One region of the Paenibacillus sp. CMM36 genome, then DNA from elsewhere that is predicted to be linked to it. Evidence: riboswitches for the same ligand, from Rfam matches in the RefSeq annotation. Region 1 holds a riboswitch; the other holds the start of a gene.

Region 1 (16,140 bases):
CCGTTCCCAGAATGATTCCGTGAGCAATGTCACGATGTTGGGGCATGAAGGCGGAGACCAGGAAACACAGAGCCATAATACCAAGCGCTACGATCCATAACATTTTTTGCATACGGGTCATCTCATTCATGGTTATCCCTCAATACCTTTCCGATCACAAGGGCAATACTTAATGCGCCTACAACCAAGCCTGCGAGAACGCTTACGCCAATCCAAATTCCGGAGCCATCAAGTTTAGCATCGAGCCACTTTCCGGCATAGAAACCACCCAATGTGCATATCGCCAAATCAATGCCGATCGCGCTCACCAATCCAATTGCCTTGAAGGCATTCCCGGTGTTATTTCGGTTGTTGTTTTGCTTGGAAGGTTTGACCACTTTTCCATGTCACCCCTGCAATTCCAGTCCATTTTACTTAAATATAAGATCTTTGTCAATTGAGATATTTTAGCGCCCTAAAGTATAAAATCAAACGACAAAGCATCTTAAATTGCTGTATCCCTTGGTAACCGTACAGTTTAACTGTATGCTTGCCTTGTAAAGAATAATTATATCGGACGAACACCTTTTGTGAACATTGTGTGAAATTCTTCAGGACGTTCGGATTGAACGCCATAATGGTGCAAAATCGCATTGACAATTCTTACTGATGCTTTTCCATCGCCGTAAGGATTCGCTGCCTGACTCATAGAATCGTACAACGCGGAATCTGTCAAAAGTGCCTTGGTCCGATTGTACACGTTCTCTTCGCTCGTACCCACCAGTTCCAAGGTGCCCGCTTCAATTCCCTCCGGTCTTTCAGTCGTATCACGCAGCACCAGAACAGGTACTCCGAACGAAGGCGCTTCTTCCTGAAGCCCACCGGAATCCGTAAGGATCAGATGTGTATGTGGGTAAAAATTGTGCAGATCCACGACATCCAGCGGATCAATCAGCTTAATACGCGGATGGTTGCCTAAAATCTCAAATGCAGGTTCCTTCACAGCCGGACTCGGATGAACCGGATAAACAATAGCGATATCCTCAAACTCATCTGCAATGCGCTTAACTGCATTAAAAATCTGACGATGCGGTTCCCCTTGGGATTCCCGACGATGTGCTGTCATAAGAATCAGGCGTTTGCCCTGAGCCCACTCCAGTACAGGGTGCTCGTAATCCTGGCGAACCGTATACTGAAATACGTCAGTTACTGTATTGCCTGTAACATATATTCGCGATTCAGGCTTGTTTTCCTTCCGCAAATTTCCAGCCGATAAAGAAGTAGGCGAGAAATGCAGATCAGACAGCACGCCTGTGAGCTGACGGTTCATTTCTTCAGGATATGGAGAAAGCTTGTTCCACGTTCGCAAACCCGCTTCCACATGCCCTACTTCAATCTGCTGCATAAAGGCTGCATAGCTGGCGAGGAAAGTCGTCAGTGTATCACCGTGAACCAACACGATATCGGGCTTGGCCTCACGCAATACAGGTTCCAGACCTTGAAGTACCCGCATGGAGATTTCATTCAGTGTCTGGCGATCCTTCATTACGTCCAGATCATAATCAGGGTGAATATTGAAAACTTCCAGAACCTGATCAAGCATCTGGCGATGTTGAGCTGTAACGCATACCACGGACTCGATATGCTCCGGGTGGCGCTGAAGCTCCAAAATAAGAGGAGCCATCTTAATCGCTTCCGGACGCACACCAAAAATTGTCATCACTTTGATTTTGGACATTTTCTGTTGAACCCCTTTTCATAATAAATGTCCGCTCCACAGGTCTTTCATTATTCAGAAAAACGACCTGTCATAACGTCCATAGATTTTGCCGAACCGCCAAAGGCAGTCTACTTGGTTCCGTACAAGCGGTCTCCAGCGTCACCAAGACCTGGAATGATGTATCCATGGTCATCCAGACGCTCGTCCAGTGCAGCGACATAGATATCCACATCAGGATGCGCATCCTGCACAGCTTTGACTCCTTCAGGAGCAGCAATCAGATTCATCATTTTAATTTGAGTGCAGCCTCTCTTTTTCAACACATCAATCGCCGCAATTGCCGAGCCACCCGTTGCAAGCATCGGATCAATCACGATCAATTCGCGCTCAGTTACATCTGTAGGCAGCTTCGTATAGTATTCTACGGGTTGCAGCGTCTCAGGATCGCGGAACAGTCCTACATGGCCTACCTTTGCTGCAGGCAGCAGCTTTACTACGCCATCCAGCATACCCAAGCCTGCACGCAGAATCGGAATAAGACCCAGCATACGTCCTGAAATCACTTTACCTTCTGTCTCAGCAACCGGTGTCTGCACCGTAATGCTTTCCAGCGGGATATCCCGTGTAATTTCATAAGCCATCAATGTTGCTACTTCATCCACCAGCTCGCGGAAATCCTTGGTGTTGGTCCGCACATCGCGGATAAATGTAAGTTTGTGTTGGATCAAAGGGTGATCGCAAACCACCAGTTTCGCCATAATATATTCCCTCCGGTATTATCGTCACGTTCTTTCGCGCCAGCATATCGAACTATCCTGAGTCGAAAGGATCTATGTAACCTATTTGCACAAACCAAATAAGCACAGATGCAATGCGTGCCTGTAAATCCTGTTTATTATAACATTCCCTTGATTGATTTAACACCTGCCACCGCAACCTTTTGTCAAGGGAAAGATATGACATGTAAAATACTTAATAGGACCGCTTTACGTGTGACTTTCGTCACATAAAACCACATCAAAAAGGCCCTGACGGCACTTGACCGTCAAAGCCTGCTGACTTTAAACTTCCTGTCCATGCTATAGCCTTTGCATCCTCATGCAGAGGTATTCTTTTTATCTATACTTCAAATTGTCCCACGCTCCCTGAAATTGCTGAAGCATTTCGTCCTTCGTGATAACTCCTGCAATATAAGCTTGTATACTACTGCTTAAATCCTGATTCAGTCCCTTAGGGAAGCGTTGGAAGTTCCAGCTCCATATCTTGCCTTCCCTCACATGCCGAGATATTTCTGCACCTAGATCACCTGTCGTCTCGTCACTGGACGTGATACTTTTGAAGGCGGGAACAAACTTAAACTCCTTGGTGATATAATGCTTGCCTGTTTCTGATGTGACCAACCAATTGAGAAATTCTTTTGCCTCCTGCTTTACAGGCGAATTTTTATTGACCACCCAGTTCGATGCCACTCCCACAGCGAGTCTACCTCCTGTGGAGGGATCATTGTCTATAGGCGCAGGCAGAATACCCAAATTCAAGTTAGGATTAATTCCATCTATTTGCGGTTGCGTCCAGTTCCCCTGGTGCATCATAGCAGCCTTACCTGTCGAAAACAGCGTCACTTGTGTATTGTAATCCGTCGTGAGCGGATTGCGGTTCCCATATTTTATAGTCAGGTCAAGCAACTTCACCCACTGATCGAACACCGGGTTACCGGGGATGCGAGCCGTTCCTTTGTTTAAATCCTCAACATAACTTTCCGGGTTCGGCTGTCTGGCAAACGGAATATTGATAAAATGGTTCCCCAGAACCCACCATTCCGCATACCCGTTAGCAAAAGGTATAATCCCTGCCGCTTTCAGTCGCTTGGCTGCTTCCTCCAGTTCATCTATCGTCTGAGGTAGTTTGGTTATGCCCGCTTTTTTGAACAAATCCTTGTTATAAACAAAACCAAATCCTTCTAGGTTCATAGGCTGTCCATAAATCTTACCGTTAACCGTCATCGGCTTACGAGCGAAATCGTCCAGATCCTTCACCCATGGCTGATCCGACAAATCCTCCAAGTACTCCAACCACGTATCGCGGTCCTGGTAGCCCTCATTTGTAAAAATGTCCGGCTGATCGCCTGATGCGAATTTAGCCTTCAACGAAGCACCGTAGTCCGTACCACCACCGACAGATTGGATATCCAGCTTGATGCCAGGGTGCGTTTTTTCATATTCTGCCTTCAGCTTATTTAGTGGTTCCGAAATCTCTACTTTGAATTGATAAATGTGTATCGTTTTCGTCTCACTCTGTTGAGCCTTCGTATTTCCACAACCTGCAAGTGTACATGCGAGCAGCACCATCAAGGAGATGACAAGTAACGCTGTTTTTTTCATCGATTATCCCTCCCATCAGCCTTTGACCGCGCCGGCTGCAATGCCAGAAACGATGTATTTTTGCATCACCAGAAAAAACACAACAATTGGCGTGATTCCCAACACCAGTGCTGGCAGCGCCAAGTCCCATTGCTTGGTGTACTGACCAAACAACATATAGGTTGCAATCGGAATGGTACGCAGCTCAGGATCATTCAAAATGAGCGAAGGCAACAGATAGTCATTCCAGATCCATAAGGTATTCAAGATAAGCACGGTTACGAACATAGGCAGCAGCAGTGGACAAACGATGCGAAAGAACACCCCGTACCGGGATGAACCGTCCACCCTTGCCGCCTGCTCGATCTCAATAGGTACCGTTTTAATAAAGCCATGAAAAAGAAAAACGGATAAAGGCGCTCCAAAACCCAGATAACATAAGATCAGTCCCGGTATACTGTTGTTCAAGCTCAATACGTTGGACACTTCCATAAGCGGCAACATAATCGATTGAAAGGGAACTACCATCGCAGCCACAAGCAAACCGAACAGGAACCGGTTAAAACGAGTGTCATGCCGAACCATCTGGTAAGCGGCCATCGAGCTGATGAGCAGCAAAAGCGCATTACTGACGATCGTGACAATCAGTGAATTCCCCAGTGCTGTGGGAAAGTTTATTTTATTCCAGGCGTTAGCATAGTTTTCAAAACGGAAGGTTGTCGGCCACGAAGCGGAATGGGCCAAAATGTCACCAAAGGATTTAACGGAGTTTACGAGCAAAAAATAGAATGGAACCAGAAAAATTAACCCGATCACAATAAGCAATATTTCAGCAACCCATGTGCCCAAACGGTAGTTTGACGTTTTTTCCATTACATTTCGACCTCCTTTTTCTTCGTGAGACGCACCTGAATGCTGGTAATGATCGCAACGACCACGAAGAAAATCATAGCCTTGGCAGTTCCCAATCCAAGTCGATTATTTGTAAACGCTTCATTATATATGTCCAACGCTACAGACTCTGTCGACTTGAAAGGTCCCCCCTTTGTGAGAGCCAAATTCAATTCAAATACTTTAAAGGACCAGGATATCGCTAGGAACAAGCAGACGGTCACCGCTGGCATAATAAGTGGCACTACAATATGACGCAAAATCTGTCTTCGGCCCGCGCCGTCAATTTGAGCCGATTCAATCAGAGCAGACGGTACATTATTTAACGAAGATATGTAAATAACCATGAGATAACCTGCATATTGCCATACAAACACAATGACAGTTCCCCAAAAAGCAGTTGGCCCATCACCCAGCCACGGCAGTTTAAAAAAGGAAAGCCCTGTTGCCTCCCCTACCGCAGAAAAGCCGCGTACAAATATAAATTGCCAGATGAAGCCGAGCAGCAAGCCGCCAATCATATTGGGCATAAAAAATACAGTTCGCAGTGCATTACGGGTACGCAACGGTTTGGTAAGTGCATAGGCTAGGAAAAAGCCAATCAGGTTCGTCAGAATGACACCACATACGGTAAACCGAACCGTAAACCAGAACGCATTACGGAAATCTGGATCGTCCCTAAAAATATGAACGTAATTCCCTAGCCCGAGCCATCGGATATTTTCAGATACTCCATCCCAGTTCGTCATGGAATAATACAGCCCCAGCAGGAACGGAATGACCATAATCAAGACGAAAAACAACGCCATCGGTCCCACAAATACGAGCTGCTGCAATAATTGCGCGGATTTTCTTTGACTCAATGTAATCACTCCTTTGTCGTAGATATAAAGGAAAGCGCGCACAAACCTTTACTGTAATCGCTTATTACCCAAAAATGTAAGTTTCGAGTCGTTTGGAAGCAAAAAAAGGCTGTTCTCCTCCGGCTTACGGAAGGAAAACAGCCTATAACATAAAGATTATGAATGTCGATGAATTAGTATTGAGTTCCTGAATAAATCGGGAACTTATCTGTTAACTCGCCAACCGCTTGGCTTGCTTTGGACAATACAGTATCATCTTTCGGGTTTTTAAGGGTTTCAGCAATGATTTTACCGATTTTGACCATAGCCTCTTCATCCATCCCACGAGATGTTGCAGCAGGTGTACCAATACGAATCCCGCTTGTTACGAATGGACTGGTCGGATCAAAAGGAATCGCATTTTTATTGACCGTGATGCCCACGGAATCCAATACATGCTCCGCTTCTTTACCTGTGATATTCAAATTGCGCGTATCCAACAGCATCAGATGGTTATCCGTACCACCGGATACAATGTTAATCCCCTCAGCCAACAGTGTTTCAGCCAGCACCTGTGCGTTGCGGACTACATTTTGCGCATAGGTTTTGAACGATGGCTGGAGCGCTTCACCCAAAGCAACCGCTTTGGACGCGATCACATGCATCAGTGGCCCCCCTTGAGTACCAGGGAAAATAGCTTTATCAATCGCTTGCGCCCATGCTTTGCGAGTCAGAATCAGACCCCCACGCGGACCACGCAGCGTTTTGTGTGTCGTTGTTGTTACAAATTGGGCATGCGGAACTGGACTTGGGTGAATTCCCGCTGCCACAAGACCTGCGATATGTGCCATATCCACCATGAACAAAGCACCTACATCATTGGCAATGGAAGCAAAAGCTTCAAAATCAATAGTACGCGGATATGCACTCGCGCCAGCTACAATCAGACGAGGGCGGTGCTTGAAGGCTGCCTTGCGCACTTCATCGTAGTCGATGCGGAAGTTGTCTTCGCGCACACCATAGGCAGCAAAGTTATACAACAAGCCGGAAGCGTTAACCGGACTTCCGTGTGTTAAATGGCCACCATGCGCCAGATTCATACCCAGTACAGTATCTCCAGGTTTGAGAGCTGCCAGATACACCGCCATGTTGGCTTGTGCTCCAGAGTGAGGCTGCACGTTAGCATGCTCAGCGCCGAACAGTTCTTTTGCTCGGTCACGTGCGATGTCTTCAACGATATCTACATGCTCACAGCCACCATAGTAGCGTTTGTTTGGGTAACCTTCAGCATATTTATTCGTCAGCACGGAGCCCATGGCTTCCATTACTGCTTCACTGACAATGTTCTCGGATGCGATTAGCTCGATATTGTGGCGTTGTCGTTTCAGTTCAAGTCCCATTGCTTCCATCACTGCTGGGTCACTTTTACGCAGGTGTTCCATCATGATTGATTACTCCCTCTCCATAGTCAATTGTTGGGTATACAAGCTAACGCCTGCTCCTCTGTTGGGTACCTCATCCTCATTGCAAAAACGATTAGTACAAACATGCCGCCATGCCAAATGCTAATCGCAGTTTCCGCCGACTTCTTGCTCCAGACTGTACACCGCCCGTTGTCCGCCAATAAGTGGAGGACGGGTGAACGCCGCTGTCACACGTGCTTCGCCAATCCAGCGAAGGCTTGGGCGAAACGGAACAGCAATCGGTCGTAGATGCATGCCAATCAGCGTTTCGCCGATGTCTATCCCGGCATGAGCCTGCACGTTCGCCGCCAAACACGCGTCGCTCATAGAACGATAGGCGACGGTAGCCATAGAGCCTCCTGCTGTACGAACAGGAACAGCCGCAACCTCCATCAGTCCCAGTCGCTCCAGTACAGCCCGTTCAACGACCAACGCTCGGTTCAAATGCTCACAGCATTGAAACGCTACATCAAAGCCATACTGCCTGCGAACGGACTCTACTCCAGATAACAGTTGTTGAGCCACATCGAGCGCTCCCGCCGTGCCAATTCGACTTCCAGCCACTTCACTTGTGCTAACGCCGATAACCAACAGGCGACCAGCCCTGAGACTGGCTGCTTCTGCGATTTCCCGCACAACAGAAGTGGTCTGTGCTTCTAGCGAAATCTCATGATCCAATTGTCCCACCATTGGAACCTCCTTTGGTTGAACAGCCTCTCAGAGACTAGGCACGGTCTCATGCCCCAAGTTCAACACACTCTCTCCTGATCACAATCTCACTATATTATAGCCGATGTTTCAGATTTCGAGCAGAAAAAATGGAAGAACCTTTGAAGGAATCAACCCTCAGCTAAACATCTGGCATAACTTGTATATGAAAAAAGAGCAGTCCACACCTATGTGGAATTGCTCTTTTGCCCAGGCGACCGGCCGTATATCCGATGCTCCATCGTGGTTAATCCCACTTTTGTCGCCAGTTACATCGGATTCTCATTTTTCCACCTTATCTTAACGGATTAACCGTCGAAAATCAACAGATTCCGTACAAAATAGATGAGTAAGAGCGACTTTATTCGGAAGAGGCCTTTAGCTTGTCCAGCAGCTTATGCAGCGCCGTGCGGATTTCCGCAGCTGTGACATCGTAGTCTTCTCGTGAACCGCCAAACGGATCTGAAATATCAAAGCCCGGAATCCGTTGGTGTAATTCAATCATTCGTTCACGCTCCTGCGCCGATAGCTCTTGTCCAAGTGAAGCCATCAACTGCTGTGAAGCATATAAACCGTCCAACTCCTGTACATCATTCAACACCGCATCCCGGTTCTCCACATATTCCTTAAGCGTAAATACTTTGCCCGCCGTTTGGGGAAAGCGCTGAATTACGTGCTGTTTATGTCCTTGCGTCAAGGTTAAGATCAGATGTGCCCACCCGGCAAGCCCGTCGCTCAAAGGGGTTGAAGTGATCTGATCGGATATATCGTGATCACGTAGAACCGCCTCTGCATGTCGGGATATCGGCGTGCCTTCCATCGCTGCCACTCCCGCAGAACGCACTTCCAGTTCTAGTCCATGCTCAGCAGCCAACTTACGCAGCATCCCTTCAGCCATTGGACTACGACAGGTATTCCCAGTGCATACAAATAAGATATTCTTCAACGTTTTCACCCCCCGTATGTTAAAAAATATATAAACAGAGGATTACTATAATCCTAATCCCTTACTTTAACCCTGCACTTATTTTACACTGTCTGAGCTAAAATCAAAACATAAACATAAAGCCGAATGCCAGCAAAATGGCACCGCCCACTGCTTCCCCGTAATCTCCTAGATTGCGGCTGACCTTGCGACCCAGCAGCAGGCCCAACATCGCCATTGCTCCCCCGCAAAAACCAAATGCCAGAACAGACAGCACCAGATCACTCTGGAACATCCCCAGTGACACTCCTACAGAAAATGAATCCACGCTCACCCCAAGTGCAAACAGCAAAAGACCTAAAGGCGAACGATGATCCAATACCTGTACGCCGTCCCCTTTGAAGGAATTATACACCATATGCCCGCCTAAAAGGATGAGTAGCCCCCCTGCGAAGTAGGTCGTCACATGACCTAATAAAGAACTCATATAATGGCCCGTGAAAATTCCCAGCAATGGCATCAGAATGTGAAAAAAGCCAATAACAGTGCTGATGCGCAGCACGTCTCGCAGGCGTATCCCCTTCATGCCGATCCCTACGCCCAGCGATAACGCATCCATTCCTAGCGCTACCGCCATGATCAGAATCGTTACAACCTGCCCGGCATGGGCAGAGGCTGCCAGCATACTCCATCCCTCCATTATCCGTCTGTTCTTGTACACGTTATGCGGACAAGGGGCAAATCAGTACAAGCATGCACTGAAAGTACCCCATACCGAGAAGAGGAGGGAGGAAAATTTAATATAAGAGGTTGTTCAAAAAGTCGTCTTTCCATAACGAAGCTATTCAAGAAGCGGATTCGACGTCGAATCTTGAATTCAGCCGGGCCTTCCGTTGCTCACGTAGATCTATCTACGCTCCGCTACTCAGTCCCTAGCTTCATCCAGCCTTCTCGGTCCTGAAAAGCCGACTTTTTGAACACGCACTATAAGAGGCTCTGATTCGACAGAAGCTACAGGCGGACGATTCGGTGACCTGCCGCTTTAAGCAGGCGGTTCATAACGGCGTCGCCCAATCCTTTCGGCGGACAGGATTCCGCCAAAATGTAGGTGACGCCGTCCTCGTCGCAGCGACGCAGCACGCCGTACAGGCGTTGCGCTGCCTCATGGAGCGCGTCCAGCTTGCCCAGCGTGTAGACGCGTTCTCCGGCGTAGCCGGCGGTATGCTCGTCGAACGCGAGCACTGCCGTGCGCTCTCCGCGCGCGGAAGCCTCCGCCAGCGCAGCGCGAATCCACCCCGTCACCTCAACGGACGACGGGCCTTGTACCACGCTCAAGCGGCCTCGCGGCGCGTAGTGTGTGTACTTCATGCCCGGCGAGCGCGGCGCCGGGCTGTCGGCATCCTCCCCGGGCGTAGCGGCCAGCGCCGGGTCCAGCACGACGGCGCGAGCAACTGCAGCGAGCTGCTCAGCCGTCACGCCGCCGGGGCGCAGGATGGTGACCGTTCCGTCGTCACCCGCCTGCACCACCGTGGACTCCAGCCCCACACCTGTGGGACCTCCGTCTAAAATGCCGCCGATGCGGCCCTCCAGATCCTCCCGCACATGCTGTGCAAGGGTGGGACTGGGTCTTCCCGAACGATTGGCGCTTGGCGCAGCCAACGGACAACCCGCTTCAGCGATCAAGCGCAGCGCTATCGGATGATCTGGCATACGCACACCAACCGTGTCCAGCCCGGCCGTTACACGCGATGACAGTGCCTGCGGCACCACTGGCAATACGAGAGTCAGCGGTCCCGGCCAGAACATATTCATCAACGTCCGGGCTGTATCGTTTATTTTTGCTACCATACCCTCTAATTGATCAGCATCAGAAATATGTACTATGAGCGGGTTATCGGAGGGGCGTCCTTTGGCAGCGAATACCGCCTCCACCGCTTTTGTACTACGAGCATCGGCTCCCAGTCCGTACACGGTCTCCGTAGGAAAGGCTACCGTCTCTCCAGCTTGGAGGAGTACAGCAGCCTCGCGTATGCCTTTTTCCGCCGCGATCCGAGTCTGTTCAGCCGAAGTTTCGTCAGAAACACCCCCGTCAGTGTTGTTCACAGGAACCAAACATCTTACATCCCACCACTTCAATGCCTGCTTCAGCTCGCAATTCCCCTGTTCGTCCAGCTTTTGCTCCGATTTTTCCTTTTGCACAAAATCTCCGCGCAAGTCTTGCATTTGATTCGATTTATCACTCATATCAGATCATCCCATATCTTATTGTCGTATACAGGCCAGTGATTTCGCTTGATCCTATAAGGCTACTTTGAAAGATCAGTTTATTTGGCCCTGCCATGTGTATATCTATCGTAAGCTCCATTATAGCATATGGGGAAACTTACACTCCTCAACGTTTAGGCAAACAAGCCACTCACCCAGCTGCACAGTCCCGCAAGTGCATCCCACAGAAAAAAACGCACTTCCGGCTCCTTGTCAGTGGCATTCGTCCGACTATCTCCATGATCCGTTTTTGCTGATACCGTTTGTGCCGCTGCCTCCCCACTGCCTGCATCAATAAAGCACAGCGGAGGAAACAGCACGCACCACCAATTTTGACCTTTTCCTTGTCCCAGCGTAACCCGAAGCGCTTCATAATTCCCTGCCGGGTAGACAAGACCACCGTACATTTTCGTCGGGAAAGGTACGCTCGCCAGTTCCACTTGATGATCATAGGCAATGCCGCGACGAGCCAGTTCCGTACCTACCAAACGGTCAATTTCAGGTAAATGAGCATCAATCAATGATCTCGCTTGGTCTAAGCTTTGCGGGTTTTCCAGCTCACCCACCCAGGCATTCATCTGCTGCACAATAGCGTCCCGTATTTCGCGTTTAACCAGCTGATCCTCCGGGCGATCCGAATTGGCCAAAATACGCAGTCGAATGGAGTCGTGTGGAATCACTTCCAGCCCTGTTGTAGTCACTCCTGATGCTAAGGTTCCTCTTGTTCCAGTGGTCATAGCAGCATCCGTTTTTTGACCTTCCCAAGACATCATTAATATCGAAATACAAAATAATATCATTGCAGCTTGCTTTACCCAACTTCTCATCTTCGTCCCCCCAAACCCAAACTCTATCATGTCTATCAGTTTGTCCGGTTTGGGAGAGTCTAAACCTATAAGTCTTGTAAAATATTCATAACCACTTTACAGATTTTCTTCAATACACCCTCGAATCATGCTACACCAAGCTTCTGACCCTCGCCGAGGAATATAAAAAAGCCCAGATTTCACAATCTGGACTCTCGCGTTGCACCGTTTCAACTCACACACAAATACCAATCAGTATCTAGCCACAATCCACCTGTACTAGGCTTTTTTCGCCTTCGTCAAGTTCAATCTGGAAGGCTGTGGCAGATCATCCTCCAGCTCTTGGCCGTGCACCTTAATGCTCATAACCAAGCCGATACTAGCCATGTTAATAAGCAACGAGGTACCACCATAACTTATGAACGGGAGTGTAATCCCTGTAAGCGGCATAATGCCCAGAAACGCACCAATATTCTCAAAAATCTGATACAGCAACATGGACACAATCCCGACAATAATATACGGTCCGGCACGATCCCGGCATTCCAGCGAAATCAGGATCATTCGGTGAATCAAAATAAAATATAACAATAGTAGCACTGAAGAGCCTACAAAGCCAAATTCCTCCGCTACGACCACAAAAATAGAATCCGCATACGTATAAGGAACACGCCCGGACTGTACCGAGGTTCCTTGCAAAAAGCCCTTGCCCATCATTCCGCCAGAGGCTATTGCCAGCTTGGCATTTTTGGTATGATAAGACGCCTTCGCGGTTGCCTCTTCCGGTACCAACCAAGGGTCCAACCGTTCTACCCAGTGACTACGGCCAATCCCCTTCATAAAGGAATCAATCTCATCGTGAAACGAAATATAAGCTTTGATTCCGCCGCCAACGGCGACTGCAAATACGATGAATCCGATTAACGCATGGGATGCCTTCACATTACCAATCCATAGCATACCAATGACGATGACAATGTAACCAAGCGCATTACCCAAGTCATTTTGTGCCATAACCATGGCAAACGGGACAAAGCTCACCAGAGCCACTGGAAGAACATCCTGAATGAAATACAGCCTGCTCTTGCGCTTTTTGATCAGCATATAAGTCAGAAAAATGATAAGAACCAGCTTGAATACCTCGGCAGGCTGAAGATTCAAGCCACCAATTTTCAGAAAGCCCTGAGAGTTGTTAACCGTCCCACCAAAAAATCCGAGACCCAACAGGAATATTCCGCCTCCATATACGTACAGGGCTTTTTTAATGAATATCCGAAAATCGACCATCGCTAAACCCAAGATCGCCACAAAACCCAATATATAATACCCGATCATCTTTTGATAGTCGTTGCCGTGCTCTGCCAAGTTCGTAGGGCCCCTACCTGCGCTGTATACCGTTATGATACTAATCGCCATGAGCAAAACCAGAATAAAGATAACCGGACCGTCAATTTTTTTCAATTTCTGAAGCATGATTTCCCCCTGAGCCGTTTCTCGGTCATACTCCTCTTATTCTAAAGGAAAGACTCGCAAAAAGAAAATGCACCACTACTCCGAGACGCCTAGGACATGTCGTTCAATCCCTGCAAGGTCAGGAACGATTATAATGTTCTTCCAATGACCTGCCTGTTCCAGCAGGCCAGCCACGTCTCTGGCCTGTCCCATCCCCAGCTCAAACCCGATTAGCCGGGGCGGAGCCTGAAGGAGTCCGAGCTGCTCCAGCATTGCCCGATACGGGCCGAGCCCGTCAGGACCACCATCTAACGCCATCCGTGGCTCGTGGTCGCGGACCTCCGGCTGTAGGCCAGCGATGTCAGCAGCCGGGATGTACGGCGGGTTGGACACGAGAATGTCCACCGTCGTTCCCGCAAATGGCGCCAGCAGATCGCCCTCGCGGAATTCTACGGCTGCGCCGTTCGCAGCAGCGTTATAAGCCGCTACTTTTAACGCGGCAGCCGAAATATCCCCTGCCGCTACGCGCCAGCTCGGTCGCTCAGCCGCCAGCGTCACGGCAATCGCACCGCTGCCCGCGCCGATGTCGAGCGCCTGAGGAGCACCGCTTGGCCACAGCCGATCGCCGTGCTGGAGTATCGCCTCGACGAGCAGTTCTGTCTCGGGGCGCGGAATCAGCACCGACGGCGAAACCGCGAACGGGCGGCCATAAAATTCCTGCCGTCCGATAATATACTGCGCCGGTTCACCCGCAGCTTTGCGGGCTATGATCCGTTCCCACGCCTCCTTGGCGGTGGAAGGGAACGGATCACCCAGAGCGGCGTAAAACGCCGTACCTTCCAATCCGAGCACATGCTCCAGCAACAAACGGGCATTATGCTGGGGCTCCAGAACGCCACAGCTTCCTAAAAAAGAAGAAGCCTCAACCAAGGCTTCTCTGACACTCATGTTTCGTTCCGGTGACATCCGATACACACAATCGCGCTCGTTCCCCAAAACTTAAACCTCTTGTTCCATCAAATCAGCCTGCTCTGCAATCGTGAGCGCCGATACGATTTCTTCGATCTCCCCGTTCATCACCTGGTCCAGCTTATGCATAGTTAGTCCAATACGATGATCCGTTACACGGCTTTGCGGGAAGTTGTAGGTACGGATACGCTCACTGCGGTCCCCGGTACCTACTTTGCTCTTACGCTCGCCTGCATATTTGGCTTCCTCTTCCTGACGCAACATATCCGAAATACGGGCACGCAAAACTTGCAGCGCCTTCTCCTTATTGGAGTTCTGGGATTTTCCGTCCTGACAGGTTGCCATAATACCTGTTGGCATATGCGTTACACGCACCGCCGACTTGGTCGTATTAACGGATTGTCCGCCCGCACCGCTGGAACAGAACGTATCCACGCGAATATCCTTGTCGGAAATTTCAATATCCACTTCTTCTGCCTCAGGCATAACGGATACTGTAGATGTCGATGTATGAATACGTCCACCTGATTCCGTCGTCGGAATCCGCTGGACGCGGTGTGCGCCGCTTTCGAATTTCATTTTGCTGTATGCACCGCGGCCGTTAATCATGAAAATAACCTCTTTAAAGCCCCCGAGATCATTCATGTTCGCGTCCATCAGCTCTACACGCCAGCCTTGGGTATCGGCATAACGGGTATACATCCGGTACAAATCAGCTGCGAATAGTGCCGCTTCGTCACCACCCGCTGCCCCACGAATCTCAATAATAACGTTCTTATCATCATTCGGGTCCTTCGGCAGCAGCAAAATACGGATTTTTTCATCCAGCTCCCGCTTACGAACACTCAGTTCTTCAATCTCCATTTTGACCATTTCACGCATCTCGTCGTCCAGCTTTTCACCCTGCATGGTTTTTGCAGCTTCCAGCTCTTCAACGACATTTTTATATTCGGTATATGCTTCATAAGCAGGCTGTAAATCAGACTGTTCTTTGGAATAATCTCTAAGTTTTTTGCTATCGTTCGCTACATCCGGATCGCAGAGCAGTTCGCTCAGTTTATCGTAGCGGTCCGCCAATGATTGCAATCGGTCCAACAAGCGATTCACCTCTTCAGTTAAATTAATATGAAGCCAGCTTCAATTTCACTGGCTACAGCTCTTTATTATACCAACTAATTCATGAATTAGCTACAAGAAATACTGACTAATTTAGGATTTTGCAAAAATCCACACGACATGTAATTCAATAAAAAAAGTCGCCGCCTAATATAGGCAGCGACCGCATTATCTAGCACATTTTAGAACACACATACTTGAGACATCGTCTTTTATATATCCGAATCGAGTATTGTACTCTAGAAATTTTATATTAAACATTAAAACGGAAATGCATAACGTCTCCGTCCTGCACTACATATTCCTTACCTTCCAGACGAAGCTGACCCCGTTCCTTGGCCCCGTTCATCGAACCAGCAGCGACCAAATCGTTGTAGGATACAACCTCGGCACGAATAAATCCGCGTTCAAAATCCGTATGAATTACGCCCGCAGCACCCGGTGCCTTCGTTCCTTTGTGAATCGTCCAAGCGCGTACTTCCTGCACACCTGCTGTGAAATACGTATACAGGCCCAACAAGCGATATGCTGCTTTAATCAAACGGTTCAATCCGGATTCAGCCAATCCCAGCTCCTCGAGGAACATCGCCTTGTCTTCGCCTTCCAGCTCAGCAATTTCAGATTCTACCTTGGCGCTAATCGGC
Region 2 (16,140 bases), on a different contig from region 1:
CTACGTATTTCATAATGCTAATGGAGAGGTTATAGCTCCTGGATTGCTGCCCTCAGACTTGATACTTCGGGTAGAGGATTCCAGAGGAATATTTGATGAGGATGGGAAGATTGCCAACCTGCATTTGATTCCGACAGTAAACTCGGTCATTCCATTAAAGATCACGGTTGAGTCGCCATCTCAAGGGGTTCACTTCACATCTGATGCGGAATTAACGGTAGAACCCGGGGAACGCAAAAAGCAATACTTTGCTGTCTCCATCATGCTGCAGGGAAGCGCGACGACGGTAGATCAAATCAAGCAAGCGCGTCAATTGCTGATGGACCACTTTGGTCCCAATGTCAAAGTGACGTGGGCGATGGAAAACGGATTTGTTTTTGTAGAAGCAAATCGCCCGCAGCTTAAACAGGTTTTGGCATTCGTCGATCAGTATGGAGATGAAGTCGGAATGTTGGATGGGTATCCGAACCAGTTAAAGTTTCCTATTTGGGAAGCTCGAATGGACGAGTGGATGTATATGTATCGTTACAATGCATTCAATGAGCTGCACCAATCCGGTACAATGGGATCACCATCGGTGTTTGAAAGCATGGATACAGACCAATATCGGAAGTATCTTCCGAAATCATTGACCAGCTTTACGGTAAATCCCGAACAGACTCAATGGCTTAAAGATCACTATCGGATTACTTCCGCGATGGGATGGTCGGCTACACAATATAATGTGAACGGTATGTATGGTGAGGGCTCTCCATTGATGCCTTACTGGTCCCATAAGGACAATCCAATTGTTCCCGCACAGGGACTAGCAGATAATAGCGGTACCGTATTCATGAACTCGGTTACGATTGATCCGATTGGATCACGCTATACGAAAGATTCCTCACGCTGGACTCTTCATCCGCTTGACCCATATGTGACTGAGACGGATGCAGCACCACAACTGTATATAGTACAGCAATATTTGGATAACCCTTATCAACGTATAAATACGGTAAGCTACTTGTCCATTATTTTGGACATCAACGCACTTGCCAACACCCATAACATGGCTCCAATATGGGAGAATTTTGTGAACCACTTCCCTGTTGATCGCAAGGTTGAGATTGTAGGCGTGGACGGGCTGAAACAGATTTATGAATCGGTAGCAGGATCCAATAATGATCATACGGAGTTTACGCTCATGTTTAGAGGCTCAGGTATTAAGACGGCTATGGATTCCAATAATTCACCAGCAAATCTGCGCTATTTGTGGACCGAAAATGCCTCACAGCGGATTATTTTATCCAAAGAGGATGGAGATGCGGCATGGTCCATTATTGACTTTACCGATTATACCCGAAAACCGGTTCCGAAGATGGACTACAACTTGGATGGTCACACGGACGTAAGCTATGTCACCGGAAGGAACTTCAAGCTATGTCCAACTGCTCCTTTAACAGCGGATGAAATTCAACGCGTAAAGGATCGTTTGAAGGATATTTACTTTGCAGAAGAAGTAAATTATCAGTAAGTAATTGGAAAGAGTTAAGAGCTGAGGTTTTATGAAAAAGGGGTGTCCCCAAAGCCATCGAAATGGCTGTGGGGACACCCCTTTGTTTTAGAGAAAAGGTTTTACACCCACTCAATAACCTGATCTACAGGTCGCCGAGTTTTGCCACGCGGCTCGTTGAGACGGTAGCCAAATGCCACCATACAAGAAATACCGAAATGCTTGGCATCCATAATGCCTTCTTCAGAGAGGATGCGTTCGATTTCCTGTTTATTAAAACCTTCGATAGGGCAGGAATCAATGCCGATTTGGGCTGCGGCAGTCATCATGTTGCCCAGTGCGATGTAGGTTTGTCGGCAGCCCCACTCGAACAAGGCTCTTTTGTTTTCCTCCAGCGCAAAATCTGATTTTAGGAAGGCGTCATATACTTTCTCTTTGCCTTGCATCACTTCAGCTGGTAATTGCTGCACGTTCTCCATCATACTCTTGATATAATCGGAGGAGGCTATCATATCTTCAGGAAGTCTAGAGAGGATGAGTACAAAATGGCTGGCTGTTGGCAGTTGTTTTTGGGCCCCCCAAGAGTAAGGCAGTAGCTTCTCACGCATAGCTTTACTCTGAACGACAACAAATTTCCAGGGTTCAAAGCCAAACGAGCTTGGAGATAAACGACCGGTTTCAAGAATAAAATCAAAATCGGAATCGCTAATTTTCTTATGACTATCAAATTCCTTCGTTGCATGTCTGAACTCGTATGCGGATAAGATTTGATCTTTAGTAGTAGCTAAGGTTTCCATCGTTATTCCACTCCTTATGGATGTTGATTAAAATTGACGCTTACCAAGTGACATGCTTAATATTAGAATATACATGACCGTTTTTGAAGTACGCACATTAATGTGCTGTAGTATATAAAATGATACTAAGGAGGAGAAAAGCCTATGCGTAATCGGAAAGGCGGCTTTGGGGAATGTACCGCTGGAAATGATCAGGCGTGTCCAGTTGAGTTCACGCTGGACGTGATTGGGGGCAAATGGAAAGGGATTATTTTGTATCATCTCATGTATGGGACTAAGCGATTTAGTGATTTTCGGCGGATATGTCCGGGGATCACCCAGCGTATGCTGACACTCCAATTGCGCGAGCTGGAAGAGGATGGTGTCGTTCACCGTGAAGTATACCAGCAGGTTCCGCCTAAGGTTGAATACTCTCTCACCGAATTCGGGAAAACGCTCATACCGATTATTAACTTGATGAAAGATTGGGGAGAAGAATATAAAACAAAACAGCGATCACCAGAAAGCAGTCTTCAGCAACCTAGCCCCAATGTGTAGGTTTTTGAAGACGGCTCCACGAAAAAGACCTGGCCATCATTTTGGCAGGTCTTTTGGTTTATTAAAAAGGAATGTGCAAAGTTCGTTTTTCAGTTGACAGCAAGGACGACGCTTGATATATTTCTTACGATATTGATAATCATTATCATATGTATCGGGAGATCATCTGCACAATATATAGGGGGCTAATCAGTTGAAAAGGAAATCGTATTTTATGATGACAGCTATGTTACTTGTATTGTCTGTATTCATCAGCGCTTGCGGCGGAAATAATAATGGAAGTAATCCGGCTTCATCTTCAGGAGATAAGCAAGAGTCGGCTTCTACTGGAGAGACGAGAAGCTTTAAAACGGTTAAAGGGGATATTCAAATTCCGACCAAGCCACAGCGCATTGTAACGGATTTTTACGGTGGAGAATTGCTGTCCGTGGGTGCTAACGTGGTGGGTGTAGAGCCGACTGCGTTTCAAAATCCTTTTCTGACCGATTTGCTGAAGGAACAAGGAACCAAAGAGGTGGGTGATCCGACCAATTTGGAAAAGACGTTGGAACTCAAACCCGATCTGATCGTGGTTATGAAGGATACGAATTATGAGGCTTTGTCTAAAATTGCACCTACCCTGTACATTCCGTACGGCACGACGACTAATATTTATGATACGGTCAAGCTGTTCGGCGATATCACCGGGGAAAAGGAGAAGGCTGAGCAATTTATTGCTGCATTTGATAAAAAGGCCGCTGAAGGTCGCGCACGTCTTAAAGGTGTGATTGACGAAAAGGCAACTTTCGGTCTGTATGAGCTGACGGACAAGCATGCACTTTGGATCTTTGGCGACAATGCGGGTCGCGGTGGACAAGCCGTGTACAATGCGCTCAAACTGAACTTGCCAAAGAAAACAGTGAACTCCAAGGAACAAACGGTACAGCTTTCGATGGAGGTATTGCCGCAGTATGACGCAGATTATATGTTCCTGACTACGTATGACCCGGAGAAAAAGGGTGACGCGCTCAAGCAACTGAAGTCGTCCGCTGTATGGGGGAATCTTCCTGCGGTGAAGAACAATAGAGTGTTCTTTAACGATTTTGATACGTATTATCGCTATGATCCAATCGCTATTACAGGACAGATTGATATGATCGTAGATATGCTGGTCGAAAGAGAAAAAGAGAATAAAGCTAAACAATAAGCAGATTCTGCGCTATAACAAATTGTTGAAATAGATAAGAGATCGCATATTATACACAGTATATAGCATTAAAAACCAGTCCAACATGAATCATGTTTGGACTGGTTTTTGATTTACTATTTTGTCGTAATTTCAATAGTATCTTCTTTTTGTATCCAATCTACCTTGGCCCCCAGCGTTTCGCTGATCAGCCTTAATGGAAGATAACCAATACCATTCACCATGAAGGGCGGATTGGTAAGCTTTACAGCCTTACCGTTCACTTTTGCTTGGCTGGTTTTGAAATTTATTTCTAGAAAGACAGGGTGATCTTCTGCCTTGGACTGATCTATTTTTGCTATTTTGCTGTTGAAATCATAAGCGATCTCGGCCCCCAGTTTATCAAAAACAGAACGAAGGGGAATAAACGCTTGCCCGTTGCGGGTAATGACACCATTACTCAGAGAGACAGGCGAACCATTGAGACGGACAAGAATCGGTTTTTGTACAGGAACTGGTGAACTATACAGAAACTCATAGTCTCCTATACCTAGCTGCGCGTGTTTGTTGACACCCCAGCCCCATAAGGCCCCATCTGCTTTTTGCATGATTACGTGCCGTGGACCTGCTTTGATACTTTGAATATTTTTAGCAAGCAATGTAAAGGGGGCGTTGGATGGTAACTTTTCACCATCTAGAGACGCAACATATACATTCCCAGCTGTGGTGAGGGCGAGTATGGAGCGTTCGGCGAAAAAGGCGTCTTTAACATCTTTTACTCCTGATAATAGCACAGGGGTATTTTCATTGTGATAGGTTGTATTATCTGAGTAACCTGTGACCGTTTCACCCCAGAACCATAACCGTCCTTGTCGATCAATCGCGAGATTGGAACTTCCATTGGTCTTAATTATTTTGATGTCCGATAAGGCTTGAATCTGCGATACGGATAAAGTTTCGGACGGAGTTACATTTTTATCAAATTCTTTGGGCCATGTCCATACAGTACCGTCTTTCTTTAAGGCTATGTTTTTGGAGATAGCAGTAATATCCTTTAATGATGGAACAAGCTCGAAGCCCTGCAAGGACCTTGTATTTTTCCATACACTTCCGTCCTTCTTCAAGAAGATCCAGCGTTCCTCATATTGCGGTCTTTTTTCATAGTAACTATCCAATTCTGTAACATTTTCGATGCCGGATAGGGTTTGAAAAGGAGCAAAGTTGCCACCATTTTCGATTCGATCAGCGGATAATACGGTTCCTTCGGCGTTTAGGGCGAGCACATGATCATTCATAATACGCACGTTTATGATGTTTGGTAGTCCTTCCAGAGAAATGAATTTCACGGATTCAGAAATGTTGTTTCTTGGCACATACCAGGCGGAATGATCTTGTAAGGTAAATATCAGATCGCCTTCCTGGATTATATTCGAAAATGTTCTTACAACGTTTGGCTTATCCTCTACACGAGTCGGTACGGATTGATTATAGCCCCATAACCACAAGCTCCCATCGGATTGAATCAGACTCCCGGAATCATAGGAGCGAATACGGGACGCCGATTCATCACCGGCCGCCCATGCACTGGAGCTGAACAATAACAGCGCGATCATACTGATTAACAGAGTACGTCTTTTCATGCGTTTTTCCTCATTTCTTCATCAATGTATATAAGGTTAAATAACGCCTTGGGGAATATCTCCTTATCAATAGACGAAGAATATATAGAAAAGTTTTCCACAAATCGTTGGATTCCAATAAAATAGCCTCCAAACCCACGAGCAGAGGCGGGTTTGAGAGGCTATTTTTTGAGCATGGAAGCAGAATATGACTTGGGACGGGTTCTTCCAATGGTCAGCCCGTTATTCGGCTGCGCACCATCAATAAGGTTTGTTCTTTGATTTGTCCGATTTCACGGAGGAGTGCGGCTGTTTTAGCTTCGTAGGATTGTTTGACATCCAAATCTTTCAGCGAAGCAAGGTTAATGTCGACGGTAAGCAGGGCAGATTGAGCGGCGGCTTCGAACAGGATCGCGCCGATGCCAAGATCCGAAATCACATTTTTATTGGACACTTCCACAATGTTATAGGCTTGCGACAATCCGTCTCGGCATACTTCCAGCAGGCGCATGGGTACCTCAATGGCAGCGATCACCGCTGTCTGTAAGGAATGGGTACGATAGCGCTTTTCTTCGTCTGTTTCCTTGGGCAAACGCAGGGCAGTCATATACTGTTCAAAGGATTGGATGTCTGCGACCATTAATTCCTCACAATGTGTAGACAATCTTTCCATGCTGCTAATGACGTCCGTGATTTGTTCATGGATGTGCGCGTATTTTTCTCCTTGTGAAAGGTTGGCGGTCATGGAGGTCATAGCCGCGCCTAGTGCCGCAGCCAGTGCGGATACACTTCCTCCGCCAGGGGTAGGAGCTGCACTTGCAGCCTCTTTCAGAAAATGTCCGATGGAATGATTCCACGACAGTTCACTCATGAGTAAACCACCTCTCTGGAGTAGTGTTGCAGATGTATTGCTTTGAGCAGATTTTTGTACAAAATCGCAGTCGTTAAGGTGCCAACACCGCCGGGAACCGGAGAAATAGCATGTACTTTTTCCCCCACGTCTAAAGCGGCATCTCCCACTATTTTTCCCTCTAGCGTCTCATTAATTCCCGCATCTACCAAAATCAAACCGGGATGAACCATATCTTGCGTAATCACATCAGGGCATCCGACTGCCACGAAGGCAATGTCTGCATGGCTCAGATGCTCTGCAATATCACGCGTACCTGCATGACAGGCGGTAACGGTGGCGTTTTCTCTTTGCAACATGTGGAAAAGGGGAAGTCCCACTGTCTGTCCGATGCCCACGAGCGTGACATTTTTGCCTGCCAATGTGTGACCGTAATGCTTGAGCAGCTCGATACAGGCTTGAGGTGTTGCGGGATATAGTCCGGCGTCACCTGTTACAGTAGCCAGCTTGTTATCGGGTGTAATCCCATCAATATCCTTGTAGGGGGCAATGGATTGTTTAATAACGGAGGCGGAAAGATGTTGGGGAAGCGGCAGTTCCAGCATAATGCCATGTACATGGGATGCATCGTTCAGACTGCCGATCAGGTGCAGTAGCTCGGTTTCGCTAACATGACGATCAAACGTATGGAGATGAAATGAGATGCCCAGCTTCTCCGCTATTTTTTGCTTGGTCCGTGCATAGTATGCAGATGCCGGATCACCTTCTACCAATAGGGTTGCCAGATGGGGACGGTGTCCTTGCTGCTTCATTTCTTCTACCTGTGAACGGATCGTTGCATATACTTGCTCAGCTGCTTCTTTGGATTTCATGATAATAGCCATAGTCCGAGCCTCCTCTGAATTTATTGCATAATGGAATCAACAGGGTGTCATGGTCTTGTAAAACGAAAAAAAGTATTTGCACAAGGTCGTCAAGACAGACGAATCCTCTGCAAATACTTCTCCCAGGCGAACGGTACGCTTTTTTTGTATGCTCCCTCGTGGTTCATTCCACTGACTTCGCCAGTCACATACAGCGTTATTATACCTTATATTTTAACAAACAATCATCAGAAAAGAAACCCGCGAACATTTGGAAAACGGGTTATGTTACTTGTCTATATGACAAATGTCATATACACGAACTGACGTTTATGACTACAGCGCCTAGAGCGTTCTCCTTATACTGAGATTAGATCAACATGTACGCCTAACAGGATCAAGGTATAGGCGTCATCTTTAAGGAGGATCATAATGAGTATGACACAACTCCCATTAGCCCAATTGAAAAAAAATATGGCTCCCTACGAGAAAATAAACACGAAATCCAGCGTTCTGCAACTTATCAATACCTTGGGTCCACTGATCCTATTGTGGTATGCTGCTTATCTTAGCCTGTCGGTCTCGTACTGGCTGACGCTTCCCATTGCCATTGTTGCATCGGGGTTTGTGGTACGGACGTTTATTATTTTTCATGATTGTGGTCATCAATCCTTCTTCAAAAGCCGCAAGCTGAACGACATTGTGGGAACGATTACAGGTATTATTACGCTCTGCCCTTATCACCAATGGAAAAATAGTCACGCGATCCACCATGCAACCAGCAGTAATCTGGATAAAAGAGGCACAGGTGACATGTGGGTGCTTACGGTAGAAGAGTACACAGAGGCTTCCACATGGACACGGTTGGCCTATCGCATATACCGAAATCCTTGGGTTATGTTCGGACTAGGTCCGATCTATACTTTTTTGATTTCCTATCGCTTTAATATCAAGACAGCCAAACGCAAGGAAAAAATGAACACTCATGTGACGAATATATCCATCGTTGCATTGTATGCACTGTTGTGCTGGGCTATTGGATGGCAGGCCTTCCTTCTCGTACAGGCACCTATCTTTTTTGTATCCGGTATGTTGGGAATCTGGTTGTTCTATGTACAACATCAATTTGAGGATTCGTATTTTGAGCACGATGAAGAGTGGAGTTATATTAATGCAGCCGTAGAAGGCAGTTCTTACTACAAGCTTCCTAAAGTATTGCAATGGATTACGGGCAATATCGGATTTCATCACGTTCATCACCTGAGTCCCAAAGTTCCAAATTATAATTTGGAAAAAGCACATGAAGCGACACCGTTACTTCAAAAGGCGACCACGATCACAGTGAGTAGCAGTCTGCAATCGTTGAAGTTCCGACTTTGGGATGAAAATACGAAAACCTTTTTGACCTTTAAACAAGTGAAGCCGCTCCTCAGCAAACGTGTAGCAGTTACGAAACCCATGCCTACACCTGTTGTAGGCACAGAAAGAAAATAACATTGAACAAAACCTGGTATGATAAGATAAGGAATATAAGTCATGTGAAGTAGAAGAGGGTGGGCAGGATGCAAAAATGGTATCAGATCTTCCAAAGAAATACAGGGCTTAGCCCTTATGTTTGGGTCGTCTTTTACATCCTGCCCTTTTACTACTTTAGCTCTTCATCTACAGGTCATATTATTTTGGGTACTGCTATTATTTTGGTATTCTTTGCATGTTATGTACTGGCTTTTGTCTCAAAAGGCTGGCTCATATACTTTTGGACCAGTGTACAGATTGCCATATCGATTACCATGACACTGCTGTTCAGCTATATGTACTTTTCCATATTTATCGCCTATTTGATCGGTAATATTAAAAGTAAGGCTGCATTTACGACGCTGTATATTATTTTAATGGTTATTACGATTGGATTGATCAATTATGGTTTTGTTTCTCAGAATCCCGTTTTTATTAAACAGATTCCTTTTATCCTGCTTAATCTGATCGGTGTGATTCTCCTTCCGATTACGAATTTTAATCGCAACAAAAGCGATCGGCTCCAAGTCCAATTGGAGGATGCCAATAAGAAAATATCGGAATTGATTAAGCTGGAGGAACGGCAAAGAATTGCGCGTGACCTGCACGATACCTTAGGTCAGAAGTTGTCACTCATTGGGCTGAAGAGCGATTTGGCGGGCAAACTGATGGATCAGTACCCGGAGCGGGCGCATGTCGAAATTAACGATGTTCGTCTCACGGCAAGAAGCGCGTTAAAAGAGGTACGGGAAATGGTTACTCAAATGCGCGGTATGCGACTAGAGGATGAGCTACTACGTATTCGGCAGATTTTAAAGGCTGCTCACATTGAATTAACTCTAGAGGGCGACCCGAAGCTGGAGCATACATCATTAATGAATGAAAATGTTCTTAGCATGTGTATGAAGGAAGCCGTAACCAATGTAGTGAAACACAGTGGAGCTACCGCTTGCTCCATCACGATTGAGCCGTCTCGTAAGGAATTAACTCTTCGGATTCAGGATAATGGAGTCGGTATTACGAGAGAAAATGGAACCCTTCGTGGAAACGGCCTGCAAGGTATGAAGGAAAGGCTCGAATTCGTGAACGGATGTATGGAGCTGCGTTCAGATCAGGGAACGACCTTGGTCATTAAAGTGCCCAATATCCCTGAAAAGCCGAACGAGGAGGTGGGGCCATGATTCGAATTGTCATTGCAGAAGACCAGCGTATGCTGCTGGGTGCTCTAGCTTCTCTGCTAGACTTGGAAGAGGACATGAAAGTAGTCGGAAAAGCAAGCAACGGGGAAGAAGCTATAGAACTGGTGAAGCTGCATCAACCGGATATATGCATTATGGACATCGAAATGCCAATAAAGAGCGGATTGGATGCGGCTGAAGAACTCAAAGGCTTGAACTGCAAGATGCTGATTTTAACTACGTTTGCCCGCCCTGGGTATTTTGAACGAGCGATCAAGGCGGGGACACACGGTTATCTACTCAAGGACAGTCCCAGTGAAGAGCTGGCTTCCTCCATTCGCAGTATTATGGCAGGTCGGCGTATCTATGCTCCGGAACTGGTCGATGATGCTTATGCCGAAGTCAACCCGCTAACAGAGCGTGAAAAGACCGTCTTGGCGCTCATCGCTGACGGAAAGAACACAAAAGAGATTGCTGGTGAACTGTATTTAACGACAGGGACGGTGCGCAATTATATTTCAGTCATTCTCGATAAGTTGGGTGTCAGTAACCGGATCGAAGCGATTACACGTTTTAATGAAAAAGGTTGGTTTAAATGAGAAACAGAGACGCTATGAAGCAAAATATAGCGCTCTGTTTTTTTGTTTTATCCATAGATTTGGTATGCCTTTAGCGTACTACCTTGTGATACAATAGGATAGTTGTCCACAGGATGGACTGGAGTACAAGGAGGAGCAGAACCGCATGAAACAAGCCCCATTTATAGCCGTTGAAGGGCCCATCGGAGCAGGCAAAACGACGTTAGCTTCGATGCTTTCAACCGAGCTACATTGGCCGATAATCAAAGAGATTGTCGAGGAGAACCCATTTCTCGATAAATTTTATCAGAATATAGATGAGTGGAGTTTCCAGTTGGAAATGTTCTTCCTCTGCAATCGGTATAAGCAGTTGGAGGATACTGGTCTGCAATATATCGAGAAAGCTCAGCCTGTTATTTCTGATTATCATATCTACAAGAATTTGATTTTTGCTGAACGTACGCTTAAGGGTGTGAAGCTCGAAAAATATCGTCAAATCTATCATTTGCTCACAGATGATATGCCTAAGCCGGACATTATCATTTATATCAAAGCAGATTTGGATACCTTGCTGGGGAGAATTCGCAAGCGTGCACGCTCTTTTGAACAGGAGATGGACCCTGCCTATCTGGAGCAATTGATCATAGATTATGATAAAGGCATGCAGTTTCTCGCTGAACAGTCCCCTTCCCCTCGTATATTGACCGTGAACGGGAATGAAATTGATTTTGTAGAAAATCAGGCACAATTTAAACAAATTGTTTCCGATGTAAAGGAGCTTATATAGTGAATAATTACAACATTCCTGCAAATGCCTTGATTACGGTAGCGGGCACAGTGGGTGTAGGTAAATCCACGTTGACCGGTGCTTTGGCCGGACGCCTTGGTTTTAAAACCTCTTTGGAGCAGGTCGATCATAATCCCTATCTGGAGAAATTTTATCACGATTTCGAAAGATGGAGCTTTCATTTGCAAATTTATTTTCTCGCGGAACGCTTCAAGGAACAAAAGAATATTTTCCTGTCTGGTGGAGGCTTTGTGCAGGATCGTTCTATTTATGAGGATACAGGCATTTTTGCGAAAATGCATGCCGATCAGGGAACGATGAATCCTACCGATTATGAAACGTATACTAGCCTGTTTGAGGCGATGGTGATGACACCGTTTTTCCCTCACCCTGATGTGCTGATCTATCTGGAAGGCAGTTTGCCCTCCATTCTGAGTCGGATTGAGGAGCGCGGTCGCGAGATGGAGATCCAGACCGAGCGTTCTTATTGGGAGCAAATGCATCGCAGATATTCCAATTGGATCAACGAATTTGATGCCTGTCCTGTACTGCGTCTGAACATTGATGAGTATGATGTACATGACCCTGCTTCCATGGATGCTATTTTGGAAGAAGTAGGAAAAGTAATATCAAAAAAATAGAGATATAACCCCAAATAACTGACAGGGACTGTGGTACAATCAGTATAAATTAAGCTGATAGACCGCAGTCTTTTTTTGTCGAATAAACATGTTGAAGCACGAGATATGGCTAACGGTATAGTGGACAAGTTTAGGCTGGAATGCGAGAATAGGTACATATGAATTGTAATGACTCACGGGAAGGATGGGATACTGTGATGCGTTTTGGTATTGTTGGAACCAACTGGATAACAGAGAGGTTTATTCAAGCTGCGATGGAGACGGACGAATTTTCCCTGACGGCGGTATACTCACGCACAGAGGATAAGGGCAAAGCTTTTGCTGACAAATATAACAGCCAGCCGGAGGTTTTTACAGACCTGGCGCAAATGGCCGCAAGTGACCAGGTCGATGCCGTATATATTGCCAGCCCCAATTCCTTACATGCGGAGCAGGCGATCTTATGTATGAATCACGGAAAGCACGTGTTGTGTGAGAAACCTTTTGCGTCTAATGCAGCAGAGGTGAAGAGTATGATCGAAGCCGCGCGCAACAACGATGTTCTGCTGATGGAGGCCGTTAAATCCACACTTATGCCTAACTTTAAAATAATAAAGGATCATATGTATAAAATAGGCCGGGTTCGGCGTTATTTTGCAAGCTACTGTCAATACTCCTCCCGCTTTGATGCTTTTAAGCAAGGTAAGGTATTGAATGCGTTTAACCCGGCCTTTTCCAATGGTTCCCTGATGGACCTTGGCGTGTATTGTTTGTATCCTATGGTGACTTTGTTCGGCAAACCTGAGGAGGTTCGGGCGGTTGGTGTGCTTTTATCCTCTGGTGTCGATGGCGAGGGCAGTATCGTGATGAAGTATCCTGATATGGATGCTATCGTCATGTATTCCAAAATTACAGATTCCTATCTGCCTGCTGAAATTCAGGGTGAGAATGGAACGATGGTGATCGACAAAATCAGTCAGCCCTATGAGGTGAAAATTCATTATCGGGACGGCACGATTGAGGATCTGACCAAAGCTCAGACGCGTGAGCCCATGTATTATGAAATTCAGGAATTTATAGATCTGATCAAGATTGGTGAACGCAACAGTTCCATTAACTCTTTGGAGTGTTCACTTACAGTCGCTGAAGTGATGGAGGAGGCAAGACAACAATTCGGCCTTCGTTATGAAGCAGATTTGAAAAATACTTCTGCACATTAGTCAGTGGAATGATCGAAATTGCAATGCACAAAGGGCTGCCGATTTTGCAAACTTTGCAAATATACGGTTAGCCTTATTTGGCTTTGTAGCCCTAAAAGGGTAAAGCAGTTATCCTTCTCCTCAATCGCTAGGTCACTTAACACCTCGTTTTTACAAATTACTATATTTCCTAAAACAACGTATTAACATTTGATTGATATGATCATATTTATAACTTTTACATATTAACTACACAGAGGAGTGTACACATGTTTAAGAAGTTTCAAAAATGGTCAGCAACATCTATGTCTGTTGCTCTTGCACTAGGTTTGATTACGGGCATGTCAGCCTTGCCTGTCCATGCTGAGTCATCAGGGAATACAGATCATGGTATTAGTAAAGTTACAGCTACATTTTATGGAGACACAAAAGGTTCCAAAGGATTTACCTGGTATACTTCAAAACTTTCCACGAAGAGCACTGTTCAAGTAATCAAGAAAACGGCTTCTGAAGCTGATTTTACGAGTGCTCTTACATTTGAAGGGACTTCTTCTCCATCGACCAATTCTCCAGAAGAGCTTGTCCATAAAGCTGTAGCTACAGGTCTTCAAGCGGACACAGCTTATTATTATCGTGTGGGTGATGCAGCGCGCGGGATATGGAGCGAAACAGGTACGTTTCAAACGGCTCCTAAGAGCGGCGAATTTACCTTCATTGATTTAGCTGATACACAAGCGAAAAGCGAAGATGAAGCCATATTGTCTTCACAGACGCTCGAAAAAGCACTTCAAACTGTAGGTAATGCTCAGTTTGTAGTCCACAACGGAGATATCGTAGACACCGGTACCAAAGAAGAGCAGTGGGACTGGTTGTTGGGACATTCACAAAAAAGTCTTTTGAATACAACCATTGTTCCTTCAGCAGGTAATCATGAGGATGAGAACTACGCTTTTTATGATCACTTTAATATTAATCAACCAGCTGGTTCTGCTACTAAAACAGGAGCGTACTACTCCTTTGATTACAGCTATGCTCACTTTATCGTACTGAACTCCAATGAGGACTCAGAGAAATATGCCAATTTTTCTGAAGATCAAGTTGAATGGTTAAAGAAAGATGCTGCGGCAGCCAAAAGGGCAGGTGCAAAGTGGATCATTGTTAACATTCACAAAGGTCCCTACACTACCTCTAACCATGCAACAGATTCTGACATCATGGATAACAATGGAGTTCGTAACCAAATCGCTCCACTCATGGACAAACTTGATATCGACTTTGTCGTGCAGGGGCACGATCATATTTATGCTCGGACGAAACCAATCAACCAAGAGGGTAAAGCAACAACGTCAACCAAATTAAAAGATACATTAAATGATAAGAAGATTGAATATAGTGTGAATCCGGATGGAAGTATCTATGTCATCCCAGCAACTGCTGGCCCCAAAGTCTACTACAAGAACCCGAGTGAAAAACTTGGAGATAAGTACTATAATCTCTTTGAACTAGCTGAAGAGAATCATGCGGCAGTATATGGCCCGGATCCGAGTGACAATCGTAGACCTGTACGAGGACAGGTACAGAATTTTGTTGGCATCACCGTAGACGAAAATAAACTTACAGCCGTAACGTACGAAATTGATCAAAACAAAAATGATGCCAAACCTTTTATTGTGGATCAATTCGGAATCATCAAAAAATATCAGTAAAATTGATTAATGGTTTCTAAATAATCATAAAAGGATATCCTACAGTCTGGTCGGCTGCATGGATATCCTTTTTCATTTTCTTATAGGGACTTTCTTATAGAGACGTCTGATGTTGTGCTTGTAATACTTACGCCCTGTTCGGAAGCGGGTAAACCGTACATAATGCTATTAAGAGATCCAAAGTTCAAAAGTAGTCAATTTTACATATAGAAATTTTCTTGCAAAATATGGAGGGATAAAGCGATGGCTTATCAAGAAATCAATGGAGTACGCGTATGGGGATCACCTGACCCGGGAGCACTATCTCAAGCCCGCACATGTGCCGAAAATGGTAATGTGATTCAGGCGCTACTGATGGCAGATCATCATAAAGGCTACAGTCAGCCGATTGGCGGTGTGATGGTGTATGACGGACAAATTTCACCTTCAGGTGTAGGGTATGATATCGGCTGCGGGAATAAGGCGGTAAGATCCAAGCTGTTTGCCGCAGATATTATGCCACGTATTTCAGCCGTGATGGATGAGATTGCACGTCATATTTCGTTTGGCGTAGGCCGTGTGAATGCAATTCAGGTAGACCATGAGCTGTTCGATGACCCAGATTGGGCAGTATATGCGGCGATTGGGAAACAAGAACATGACAAACTGAAGTCCTTGGCGAGGGAACAGCTGGGTACAGTAGGGAGTGGTAATCACTTTGTTGATGTATTTGTGGAGGAAGCGACAGGACAGGTCTGGATTGCCAATCATTTCGGCAGCCGAGGCTTTGGGCACAAAACAGCAAGCGGGTTTCTAAATTTGGCTGCAGGACGGGAGTTTCTCGGAAAGGCGCCGGGAGAACATATGGATCAGCCGCCTGTACTGCTGGATATGAACAGTGAGCTGGGAGACATGTACTACCGTGCGATGCGCCTTGCCGGACGCTATGCGTATGCGGGACGTGACTATGTGATAGAACAAGTGCTTGGTATTATGGGGACCGAAGCGGATTTTACGGTGCATAACCACCATAATTACGCGTGGAAGGAACAGCATGATGGACGCGACACCATTGTAGTCCGCAAAGGCGCAACCCCCTCGGCCCCTGGCCAAATGGGCTTTATTGGAGGAAGCATGGGCGATATCTCGGTGATTGTGCGTGGGAAAGATTCGGTAGAAAATCGGGATTCCTACTATAGTACAGTCCATGGCGCAGGTCGTATTATGAGTCGTACCCAGGCAGCCGGTAAAATGA

Evidence for each region. Region 1 has a riboswitch for ZMP and ZTP ahead of ACWA2B_RS04810 (TIGR01440 family protein). Riboswitches for the same ligand answer to the same signal wherever they lie in the genome.
Region 2: linked by a shared signal. The riboswitch ahead of ACWA2B_RS20140 (bifunctional 5,10-methylenetetrahydrofolate dehydrogenase/5,10-methenyltetrahydrofolate cyclohydrolase) and the one ahead of ACWA2B_RS04810 (TIGR01440 family protein) in region 1 are both predicted to bind ZMP and ZTP.

What each region holds. Positions count from the first base shown of each region.
Region 1 covers NZ_JBSEDY010000002.1:176,511-192,650, forward strand. The annotation lists gene ACWA2B_RS04770 (ATP synthase subunit I) at 1-130, opposite strand, end outside; gene ACWA2B_RS04775 (AtpZ/AtpI family protein) at 123-377, opposite strand; gene wecB (non-hydrolyzing UDP-N-acetylglucosamine 2-epimerase) at 548-1,717, opposite strand; gene upp (uracil phosphoribosyltransferase) at 1,828-2,457, opposite strand; gene ACWA2B_RS04790 (ABC transporter substrate-binding protein) at 2,815-4,080, opposite strand; gene ACWA2B_RS04795 (carbohydrate ABC transporter permease) at 4,096-4,932, opposite strand; gene ACWA2B_RS04800 (carbohydrate ABC transporter permease) at 4,932-5,813, opposite strand; gene ACWA2B_RS04805 (serine hydroxymethyltransferase) at 5,987-7,237, opposite strand; gene ACWA2B_RS04810 (TIGR01440 family protein) at 7,358-7,945, opposite strand; ZMP/ZTP riboswitch at 8,165-8,246, opposite strand; gene ACWA2B_RS04815 (low molecular weight protein arginine phosphatase) at 8,325-8,909, opposite strand; gene ACWA2B_RS04820 (manganese efflux pump MntP) at 9,013-9,573, opposite strand; gene ACWA2B_RS04825 (L-threonylcarbamoyladenylate synthase) at 9,900-11,132, opposite strand; gene spoIIR (stage II sporulation protein R) at 11,288-11,980, opposite strand; gene ACWA2B_RS04835 (FtsW/RodA/SpoVE family cell cycle protein) at 12,239-13,432, opposite strand; gene prmC (peptide chain release factor N(5)-glutamine methyltransferase) at 13,508-14,407, opposite strand; gene prfA (peptide chain release factor 1) at 14,411-15,478, opposite strand; gene ychF (redox-regulated ATPase YchF) at 15,750-16,140, opposite strand, start outside.
Region 2 covers NZ_JBSEDY010000011.1:104,377-120,516, reverse strand. The annotation lists gene ACWA2B_RS20170 (S-layer homology domain-containing protein) at 1-1,513, shown strand, start outside; gene ACWA2B_RS20165 (NAD(P)H-dependent oxidoreductase) at 1,615-2,289, opposite strand; gene ACWA2B_RS20160 (winged helix-turn-helix transcriptional regulator) at 2,434-2,826, shown strand; gene ACWA2B_RS20155 (ABC transporter substrate-binding protein) at 3,020-4,012, shown strand; gene ACWA2B_RS20150 (stalk domain-containing protein) at 4,129-5,631, opposite strand; gene ACWA2B_RS20145 (cyclodeaminase/cyclohydrolase family protein) at 5,846-6,481, opposite strand; gene ACWA2B_RS20140 (bifunctional 5,10-methylenetetrahydrofolate dehydrogenase/5,10-methenyltetrahydrofolate cyclohydrolase) at 6,478-7,344, opposite strand; ZMP/ZTP riboswitch at 7,458-7,542, opposite strand; gene ACWA2B_RS20135 (fatty acid desaturase) at 7,756-8,817, shown strand; gene ACWA2B_RS20130 (sensor histidine kinase) at 8,886-10,019, shown strand; gene ACWA2B_RS20125 (response regulator transcription factor) at 10,016-10,615, shown strand; gene ACWA2B_RS20120 (deoxynucleoside kinase) at 10,761-11,381, shown strand; gene ACWA2B_RS20115 (deoxynucleoside kinase) at 11,381-12,022, shown strand; gene ACWA2B_RS20110 (Gfo/Idh/MocA family protein) at 12,220-13,221, shown strand; gene ACWA2B_RS20105 (metallophosphoesterase family protein) at 13,470-14,906, shown strand; gene ACWA2B_RS20100 (RtcB family protein) at 15,150-16,140, shown strand, end outside.